DNA from 3 places in the Thalassotalea sp. PS06 genome. Region 3 is predicted to be linked to each of the others. Evidence: predicted binding sites of a transcription regulator. Region 3 holds the regulator's gene; each other region holds the start of a gene.

What was found. The regulator sigma-54, encoded in region 3, starts transcription at its own class of promoters, with help from an activator protein. The targets are predictions, from matches to a motif close to GTTGGCACGNNNNTNGNNT.
Region 1: a site for sigma-54 is predicted at 1,672-1,690, ahead of FNC98_RS16580 (DUF642 domain-containing protein). Genes of this name have one in related genera too.
Region 2: a site for sigma-54 is predicted at 2,188-2,206, ahead of FNC98_RS02860 (P-II family nitrogen regulator). Genes of this name have one in related genera too.

What each region holds. Positions count from the first base shown of each region.
Region 1 is NZ_CP041638.1:3,756,202-3,759,487, reverse strand. It holds gene FNC98_RS16590 (hypothetical protein) at 193-729, shown strand; gene FNC98_RS16585 (DUF642 domain-containing protein) at 957-1,592, shown strand; gene FNC98_RS16580 (DUF642 domain-containing protein) at 1,781-2,419, shown strand; gene FNC98_RS16575 (sodium:solute symporter family protein) at 2,533-3,286, opposite strand, start outside.
Region 2 is NZ_CP041638.1:662,012-665,297, reverse strand. It holds gene ndk (nucleoside-diphosphate kinase) at 1-394, opposite strand, end outside; gene FNC98_RS02865 (ammonium transporter) at 564-1,805, opposite strand; gene FNC98_RS02860 (P-II family nitrogen regulator) at 1,819-2,157, opposite strand; gene FNC98_RS02855 (alpha/beta hydrolase) at 3,189-3,286, shown strand, end outside.
Region 3 is NZ_CP041638.1:552,742-556,027, forward strand. It holds gene rapZ (RNase adapter RapZ) at 1-599, opposite strand, end outside; gene ptsN (PTS IIA-like nitrogen regulatory protein PtsN) at 610-1,065, opposite strand; gene hpf (ribosome hibernation promoting factor) at 1,078-1,365, opposite strand; gene FNC98_RS02410 (RNA polymerase factor sigma-54) at 1,395-2,864, opposite strand; gene lptB (LPS export ABC transporter ATP-binding protein) at 2,917-3,286, opposite strand, start outside.

The DNA.
Region 1 (3,286 bases), 590 kb from region 3:
TCTAAAGGGCCCCCGTTTCAGACAATGGGTGTCTTGTTTTTCGTTGATTCAATGCAATTGCCCACACAAATATCGAGCTGCTGATTCCTGGCGCTACCAAATAAATAAATCTAAATACAGATTAAATGCACTGCAGTTCAGGTGTAGAGGATTTTTTGCGCAATTTTTTCGCGCGTAACAAGGACAGAAGTTATGGGAAAGTTTGCATCGCTGCTTTTGCTACTGTTTTCATCGACAGTAACTGCCATGGACTTTGAAGTAAAACTCGGGGGTTGGTCAGATCATCTTAAAAAGAATGACACGGAAGCTATCATCCAAGAGTTTATTGACCCGGATTTCGAGTACAACGAAAATCATAAGGGTTATGGGGTTAAATGGTACTTTTATGAGCCTGCACCAAAGTGGCAGGTTAATATCGAGCTTTGGAAAATGAAAGATTCCCACGAGATGGATTACAATTCTATCGGTATTGGCGTAACCCGGGACTTCCCATTGGAAGACTCTTTTTTGGACAAAATTTCGCTATCGATGCCAATCACCTATGTGGATCGCTCTGATATTCTTTATTCCGATACCAGCGCCGAATTCATCCGTAAAGATTTTATCCACTTTATGCCCTATTTAAGCTTTTACAAAAAAGGCTTTCACCTCGATTTCACTGTATTACCCCACGATACCAACACGGGTTTCTCTATTACTGCCTTTGCCAGGGTAGGATATCGCTTTTAAAGTGTCAGTTTATTTTACAAATACTGACAATCGCCATTTCCGTAAAACCATAAGCAAATTAAAAATCAACGGGTTACGACAATTGGAATATGCCTTGCATAGATATCCGTTTAGTTAATTCACATCAATAGCTGTAACACTGGGCTAGTTGAGCAGAGGTGCTCATCTGGCTGTCCTGTAGTTAATATTTGGCTGCGCGGTTAAAGCAATTTATTAAGGTATGTTGTATGAAAGTTAAGCAATGGCTATTACCTGCCCTGTTAATACTGTGTACTCCTTTTGCGAATGCAAATCTGTTGGTTAATGGCGACTTTGAAGACCCAGTTGTTGAAGAAGGTCGCTGGCAATGGTTTTCTGGTGAAGACGTTGATGGTTGGGATGGCGCCAGTATTGAGATCTGGCACATGGCTAACGGTACGATGGCATTTAGCGGTTTTCAGCATGCAGAGCTCAATGCTGCGGGCCCAGTAAACGGAGCCTGGACCATAGAGCAGACGTTTATGTCTGATGTCGGTTCATTCTATGAAGTTGGCTTTGCCTATAGCGCTCGTTTCGATGACGAAGCGTTTTTATTTGAAGTGCTTGCCGGCGACGACGTACTGTTTTCGCAGACGTTTGACGATCACGAATTCGGTACCTGGAGTGAGTTTTCCACGGTCTTTGAGGCTACCGGTACAGAGGCTACGGTTCGGTTTACCTCGGTGAATCCGGAAACGGGATTCTCTGGTAACTTCCTTGATGGCGTTTACGCTGTCGAAAGCGATGATCCATCACAGCAAATTCCGGAACCAAGCTCTATTTTAATATTTGCCATTTCATTGATTTTATTAGTTGGTGGAAGATCTTGGTTACGAAAATCTTAGGTGTCAAAAAGTCTTACAATCTGTTTGAAATATTTATTCTAAATTGAGTGAAGTCCTTTAAGAAGGTGCGTTTGGCGTTGATGGCAGGGTAATTGCTTGACCAACACCCGGTCGGTTAGCTGCTGGTAATATAACTAACCGACCTTTAGGAGCCGAAAGGCATTTAATAACAACTAAAAGGACATATTATGAAACACTTCACTCGGATTCTGGTAAGTATCTCTCTGTTAGTCTTTTCATTTGCCGCTAAAGCGGAACTTATTATCAATGGTGGGTTTGAAAAGCCAGAACTTGCGGAAAACTCATGGTCTTTCTTTCCTGAAGGAACGCCGGACTTAGGATGGCAGGGCAGTAATGTTGAAATTTGGCATAAATTAGGAGGTGTTCAGCCTAATAGTGGCAATCAACATGCAGAGCTTAATGCCCATCCCAATGCTGGCAGTTGGATGATTTATCAGACATTTAGCACTATTGCTGACGACAACTATGTATTGTCATTTGCCTACAGTGCGCGGGTTAATAACAATGAAGCTTTCAAGGTAGAAGTACTCGATGGCGATCATAACTCTGCTACGGTTTTAGCTTCTTTTGAAGTTAGTGGTACCGTTGGACAATGGGCAATCGACGGCGGTGTCTTTGCCGCTCTTGGGTCGACCACCACATTGAAAATATCGTCTATTAACCCTCTTGGCGGAACATTTGGCAACTTCATTGATGATGTTTCTGTAAAAAGCGAGAATGGCGGTCCATCAGAGGTGCCAGAGCCTTCTACGTTGGCTATTTTGGCGCTTTCATTGTTAGGGTTTAGCAGATTAAAACGTAATTAACTTGTCGAATTAAGGTTGCCATAGGGCAACCTTAACCTCTCTCATTAAACCTGAACATTCTGTAATAAGTCGCTGAATTTTTAATTCAACACAAAACCTTTACTTAAAAACGCTTAATGTTTGAATGTTGCTAACGAAGTACTGCCCGGCTGGCGCATATTCTCTACCATGCGTTGCGCCTGCTCGGGGGCTTTATCGCCCAGAGCTGTCACTAAAAATGCCACACCGAAGTTAACTAAAGCGCCAATGGCACCAAAGGCATTCGGTGATATGCCGAAGAACCAGTTTTCAGGCATAGCCCCCAGGAAGCTGGTGCCTGGAATAAACATTACGCCCTTGTGCTGAAATACGTATAACAGGGTGACACCGATACCGGCGCACATTCCGGCCACCGCCGCTTTGCCGGATATTGTCTTTGAAAATATTCCCATCATTAATGCCGGAAAAATAGATGAAGCCGCTAGGCCAAATGCCAGTGCTACCGTACCGGCGGCAAATCCAGGGGGATTTAGCCCCAGGTATCCTGCCAGTAATATCGACAGGGTCATGGTAATTCGCCCCGCCAGTAATTCCCGCTTTTCCGATAAGTTAGTGAAAAACAGGCCTTTCATTAGATCGTGGGAAACGGATGAGGATATGGCGAGCAGTAATCCTGCCGCTGTCGACAGTGCTGCCGCCAGCCCGCCTGCGGCTACCAAGGCAATTACCCAGTTTGGCAGGTTAGCGATTGCCGGGTTGGCAAGCACCATGATATCGCGATCCACTTTTACCAATTCGTTGATGTTCTCATCGGCATGGTACTGAATTTTGCCATCACCGTTCTTATCTTCAAATTGCAATAAACCGGTGGTTTCCCAGTCCTTAAAC
Region 2 (3,286 bases), 110 kb from region 3:
AGTATGCGATTTCACGAGCAGCTGACTCAAGAGCGTCAGAACCGTGAACAGCATTCTCGTCGATAGACTCGGCGTAGTCGTGACGTAAAGTACCCGCTAAAGCTTCAGCTGGGTTGGTTGCGCCCATGATTTCACGGTTTTTAAGAACAGCGTTCTCGCCTTCTAAAACCTGAACCATAACCGGACCAGAAGTCATGAAATCAACCAAAGCGCCAAAGAAAGGACGCTCTTTGTGTTCAGCATAGAAACCTTCAGCTTTTTCACGGCTAAGGTGAACCATTTTAGAAGCGATGATCTTAAGACCAGCAGACTCAAAACGGTTGTAGATAGCGCCGATTGCATTCTTTGCAACAGCATCTGGTTTAACGATAGAAAAAGTACGTTCGATAGCCATGATAAGCCCTCAATAAACAGATATTAAAAATTTGGCGCGAATTATAGACGAAACCCCTGCCAGATACTAGAGGCTGATACGGCTTCCCAGCCTTATTTTCTCGAATAAGATTTTTAGAACAAAAAAAAGGAGCCCAAAGGCTCCTTTAACGCGAAAAACAGATTTTCAATTATTTAAGAGATACGAACTCAGGATAAGCTTCAATACCACAATCTGACTTATCAACACCGTTGTACTCTTCTTCGTCCGTTACACGGATACCCATAGTCTTCTTAAGGATCATCCACACAACGAAGCTCGCCGCGAATACCCAACCGAAGATTACAGCAGCACCGTATAATTGTGCGCCGAAAGACGCATCACCGTTGCTGAAAGGAACTGCTAGCAGACCGAATAGACCTACAACACCATGAACAGAGATAGCACCTACTGGATCATCAATCTTCAACTTGTCGAAAGTAACGATTGAGAATACAACGAGTACGCCGCCTAAAGCACCGATTAAAGAAGCGAATAGTGGTGATGGAGACAGAGGATCTGCAGTGATAGCAACAAGACCTGCTAATGCACCGTTAAGAATCATCGTAAGGTCAGCTTTGCCCCAAACTGCTTTGTTAAGCAATAATGCAGCAACCGCACCAGCCGCCGCAGCAGCGTTAGTATTAAGGAAGATTTGACCTACCGCCGTTGCGTTTTCAGCATCAGAAACCATTAGCTGAGAACCACCGTTGAAACCGAACCAACCCATCCAAAGAATAAAGGTACCTAAGGTTGCAAGAGGCATGTTCGAACCAGGAATCGGGAAGATCTCGCCGTTTTTACCGTACTTACCTTTACGAGCACCCAGAAGCACTACACCCGCTAATGCTGCAGCGGCACCAGCCATGTGAACGATACCTGAACCTGCAAAGTCAGAGAAGCCAGCTTCTGAAAGGAAACCGCCACCCCAAGTCCAGTAACCTTCAACCGGGTAGATAACACCAGTAAGAACTACTGCGAAGATGAGGAAAGACCAAAGTTTCATACGCTCAGCTACCGCACCTGAAACGATGGACATAGCTGTAGCAACGAAAACTACCTGGAAGAAGAAATCAGATTCAAGAGAGTGATCAGCATCACTCGCTTGAGTACCAATCAAGCTTCCGAATGAAGGTAAAACTCCACCTTCAACATTATCAACATACATGATGTTGTAGCCTATCAATAGGAACATTACACAGGCAATTGAATAAAGACAGATGTTTTTAGTTAGTATTTCTGTCGTGTTTTTAGAGCGAACTAAACCAGCTTCCAGCATTGCAAAACCTGCAGCCATCCACATAACTAGCGCGCCTGAAATTAAAAAGTAAAAAGTATCTAGTGCAAATCTCAACTCGGAGACTGTTGTTGATACTGATGCTAACTCTTCCATTATTATCTCCCGGTTATAGTGCAGCTACATCAAGTTCACCGGTACGAATACGTACCGCTTGTTCTAGGTCGTAAACGAAAATCTTACCGTCACCAATTTTGCCTGTGTGTGCAGACTTAGTGATCGCTTCGATGATGCGATCTGCATCTTCCGCTTTAACCGCTATTTCTAATTTAACTTTCGGTAAGAAGTCGACCTGGTATTCAGCACCACGGTACAACTCGGTGTGACCTTTTTGACGACCAAAGCCACGAACTTCACTTACAGTCAAACCTTCGATACCTACTTCGGAAATTGCTTCACGAACATCATCGAGTTTGAATGGTTTTATTATTGCGTTGATTAATTTCATTTCGCCCCCTATTAAAAGTTAGTGCTACCGTTACAAGTGCCGTGCCAACTTTTTGAAGCCCAATAAATCAGGGCGATAGAGCAGCAATGTAATTCCTCACCATTTTGACGCACCACAACAGTGCAATAAAAGTGCAATCCATGTGCAGGGTTGCGTGGCGATGCTAACGCACCGTCACGGTTTTGGGATCTGTCACTCGATATGAGATTCTCAGTCAAGAAGTGAAAAATCGGCTAGAAATTCAATAGCTGTTGATAAATCCAAATCTGAAGATAAAACAAGTGGATTTCAGGAATACTACGGAGTTTTACGAATTTTTGGCTTCGAAAATATCAAAAACACTCAGCCATATGGAAATTAGGCTAGTGCGTTCGTTATTCGCAAATCCGCTGGTACAAGCGGAACAGACTCAACTAAAGTAACCCTACAATTAGCGAAAAATGGTAGTCCCGTGATAAGCGATTACCACTTTGCTTCTACGGAAAAGTCAGGAACCCCGCTTGGTGTCCTACGCTAGACATTCCGTTATCACTGAAAGGTGATATTGGTGGGTGGATAATGAATGAAAGCAAGCTTATCAATTGCGACATCGGCGTGATGCACTTTATATACATCGTATTTGAGGTGGCTCCGAATGACCGTTGTGCCAGCCAGAGTCATACGCAATTTCGTTTATTTATTCCGTCATCCCGTGCTCCGACACGGGACCTCCCTTCGGTATACTGAGACTTGTTTACGTAGTTCTTAAACTAAGGGGTTGAAATAAACACGATCACAGCATGCGATAGGAGATCCCGCATCAAGTACGGGATGACGGTGCATAATAAAAAGAAAGTGGGAGATTAAATGACTCAGACTCGCTCATTACAGTCCCTGATTACTCACTTAAATTACAAAATTATACCAATAAGAGCAATCGTAACAATCTCGACCTATATTTAATAAACACTTTAACCACATGAATAGCTTGAAATAAATTCACGACTTGTATCGCTAATGCGTGAGGACGGAAAAGTTATAAATGGCAGGATATGATGAATAAAAATCAACAAACAAGACGGCGTTTTTTAGGTTCAAGCACTGCTCTTCTAGCCACTGCTCTAATTGGATTTCCTGCGTGGAGTGTCAA
Region 3 (3,286 bases):
CCGGTTTTATGCTTGAGGTCTTGTTCCCAAAATGGGTTAGGCAGGAATCGCCCATCGAAGACAAAATCGGCATCATTAGGTACACCGTTTTTAAAACCAAAGGATTCAAAGACAATAACCATATTTCCGGTCTTTGAACCAAGCACCCGCTCGCGAACAATATCTGCAAGTTGATGGGGGGTAAGCATTGAGGTATCAATATACAGATCGGTGCGTTCGGCGACAGGTTCGAGAAGGGTTTTCTCCATTTCAATCGCCTGATCAAGAGCCATATCTTTCTTGATCAATGGATGTAGGCGGCGGGTTTCGCTATAGCGGCGAATCAATTCATCATCATCGGCGTCGAGATAAAGGACGTTGAGTTCAACGGTATTTGGCAGGTAATTGATAATTTCCCGGGCGTCTTCTGGGTTACTTGGTAAGTTACGCACATCGAGAGACACCGCTACTTTATCGTAATCGTTGATTACCGTATGGGTTAATGCCGGTAACAGGTTTACCGGTATATTATCGACACAGTAATAACCAAGATCTTCAAGTACTCGCAATGCAACGGACTTACCTGAACCTGAACGGCCACTGACGATTAGCAATTTCATTGAAGCTTCCTTAGTCTTCCTGACCCGTGGCTATCTTAAATAATTGCTCGGAGCTTTTACACCGACGCAAGCGCTTAGCATTGCTTTTATCCCCAAGAAAAGCAGCAATGGCTGCCAGGGTTTGCAAATGTTGCTGGCAATGGTCTTCGGGAACGAAAAGCGCAAAGAAAATATCTACAGGTTGGTCGTCAATTGCATCAAACGAAACCGGTTTTTCGGTCGTCACTAAAACGGCAATGATTTGCTGATGCTGCTGTAAGCGCCCATGGGGAATTGCGATACCTTTACCAATACCTGTACTGGACAGCTTTTCCCGGGCAACCAAGGCGTTTAATAATTCTTTTTCCGTGGCATTTTTAAACGCATTTGCCGCGATTCGACTAATTTGTTGTAGCACACCCTTTTTACTGGTTCCCGGTACTGCACACACAGTACAGTCCGGGGATAATAATTGTTCTAATTTCATTGGGTTATATAGTTAATGTTTCGATATTTTTTCTTTGTGTTTAATCACTTGCCGATCGAGTTTGTCGATTAAGCTATCTATCGCGGCATACATATCCTGATGTTCTGAGGAAGCGTGGATTTCGCCACCATTTACATTGACGGTGGCTTCGGCAATTTGCTGGAGTTTTTCGACGGTCAGTACCACATAGACATTATTTATGTGGTCAAAATGTCGCTCTAGCTTTTCAAATTTACTATCCACAAATCCTTTTAAAGAGTCCGTAATCTCAACATGGTGACCTGACAAATTAATTTGCATTTTTCGGCTCCTCAGAACGGTTTTGGCTGTTAAAGTAAGCTCTTCCTCTGATTTGAGGGCGGGATTGCCAAGGATTCCCGATATTTAGCAATAGTTCGACGGGCGACATTAATGCCTTGATCGGCAAGAAGGTCGGCAATTTTACTATCGCTTAGTGGCTTACTTGGTATTTCTGCATCCACCATTTTTTTAATCAGTGCCCTGATCGCAGTGGATGAACATTCGCCGCCATTTTCAGTACTGACATGGCTGGAGAAGAAATATTTTAATTCGAAAATGCCCCGTGGGGTGTGCATGTATTTTTGAGTGGTAACCCGGGAAATGGTTGATTCGTGCATATCAACGGCTTCGGCGATGTCATTCAGGACCATAGGGCGCATGGCCTCTGGACCATATTCAAAAAATGCCTGTTGTTGCTGAACGATACAATTGGAGACTTTCAGCAAGGTATCATTACGTGATTCCAGGCTTTTGATGAACCATTTCGCTTCTTGTAAATGAGAACGAATAAATTGACTATCACTGGAAGATGTTGAGCGGGCAAGGGCTGCATATTGGTTATTGATTGCCAGTTTTGGCGCACTGTCAGCGTTTAGCTCTACCACCCAGCGGCCACCTTTTTTAAACACGCTAACATCTGGGATAACATATTGGTCGTCACTTTCATTAATGACATCACCCGGCCGCGGGTTTAAAGAATGGATTAGACGCATGGTCTCTTTGAGTTGTGGCTCTTTGAGCTTGGTTTTGCGCATGATTTGTCGAAAATCGCGTATCGCCAATAAATCGATATACTTATCGATTAGCATTTTCGCTTCTTCCAGATAAGGGGTATCTTTGGCAAATTGATTCAACTGGATAATCAGGCACTCTGCAATTGAGCGAGCCCCAACACCGATAGGATCAAACATATTGATACGTTTAAGTACCGCCTCAACTTCATCAAGCTCGACCTCATCATTGCCCAGGCTTTCTAATACATCTTCACTGCTGATGGTCAAATAACCTTTATCGTCAATGGCATCAATGATGGCAATGGCGATGGATTTATCGGTTTCAGAAAATGGGGTTAGTTCCATTTGCCACAGCAGGTGGTCTTGAATTGAATCTTTGGTCTCACCCTGAAAAACGTAACTGTCATCTGCAGGCTGGGAACTTGCGGACGAAACCGAGGCACTATAAGAATCTTCCCATTGTGAATCGGTAGGTAATTCTTCAGGGATATTGTCGGTTTTCAGGGCATCACTGGTAGAGATTTCGTCGCCTTCGCCATTGACGTTACTGCTTGCTTCAAGCGAGTCAAGATTATTTGTTTCAGAATTGTCACTGTCAGCATTCAGGCTTGATTCGTCGACTTCCAGCAACGGGTTGCTATCCAGGGCTTCCTGGATTTCCTGTTGCAGGTCAAGCGTCGATAGTTGCAGCAACTTGATCGCTTGCTGCAACTGCGGCGTCATGGTTAAGTGTTGCCCCATTCGGAGCTGGAGACTGGGTCTCATCTGAGTCTACTTACTTCTTCCAATAATCAAAATTTATGTCTTCCGTATTTAACTATAGCGTGAATTTCTCACCTAGATAGACATCGCGTACTTGCTGGTTACTCAATACTTGTTCGGCGTTTCCTTCGGCGATCAATTCGCCGCGACTAACAATATAAGCATGTTCGCAAACATCGAGAGTTTCACGGACGTTATGGTCAGTAATGAGTACACCAATACCGCGTTGCTTTAAGTGCAGAATAATTTTCTTGATATCGCTAACGGAGATAGGGTCGACACCCGCAAAGGGTTCGTCCAGGAGAATAAAGTGCGGGTCAGCCGCTAAAGCTCGCGCAATTTCTACGCGTCTACGTTCCCCGCCAGACAAACTTTGCCCTGTATTATCAATAATATGACCTATATTAAACTCTTCAACCAGGCTT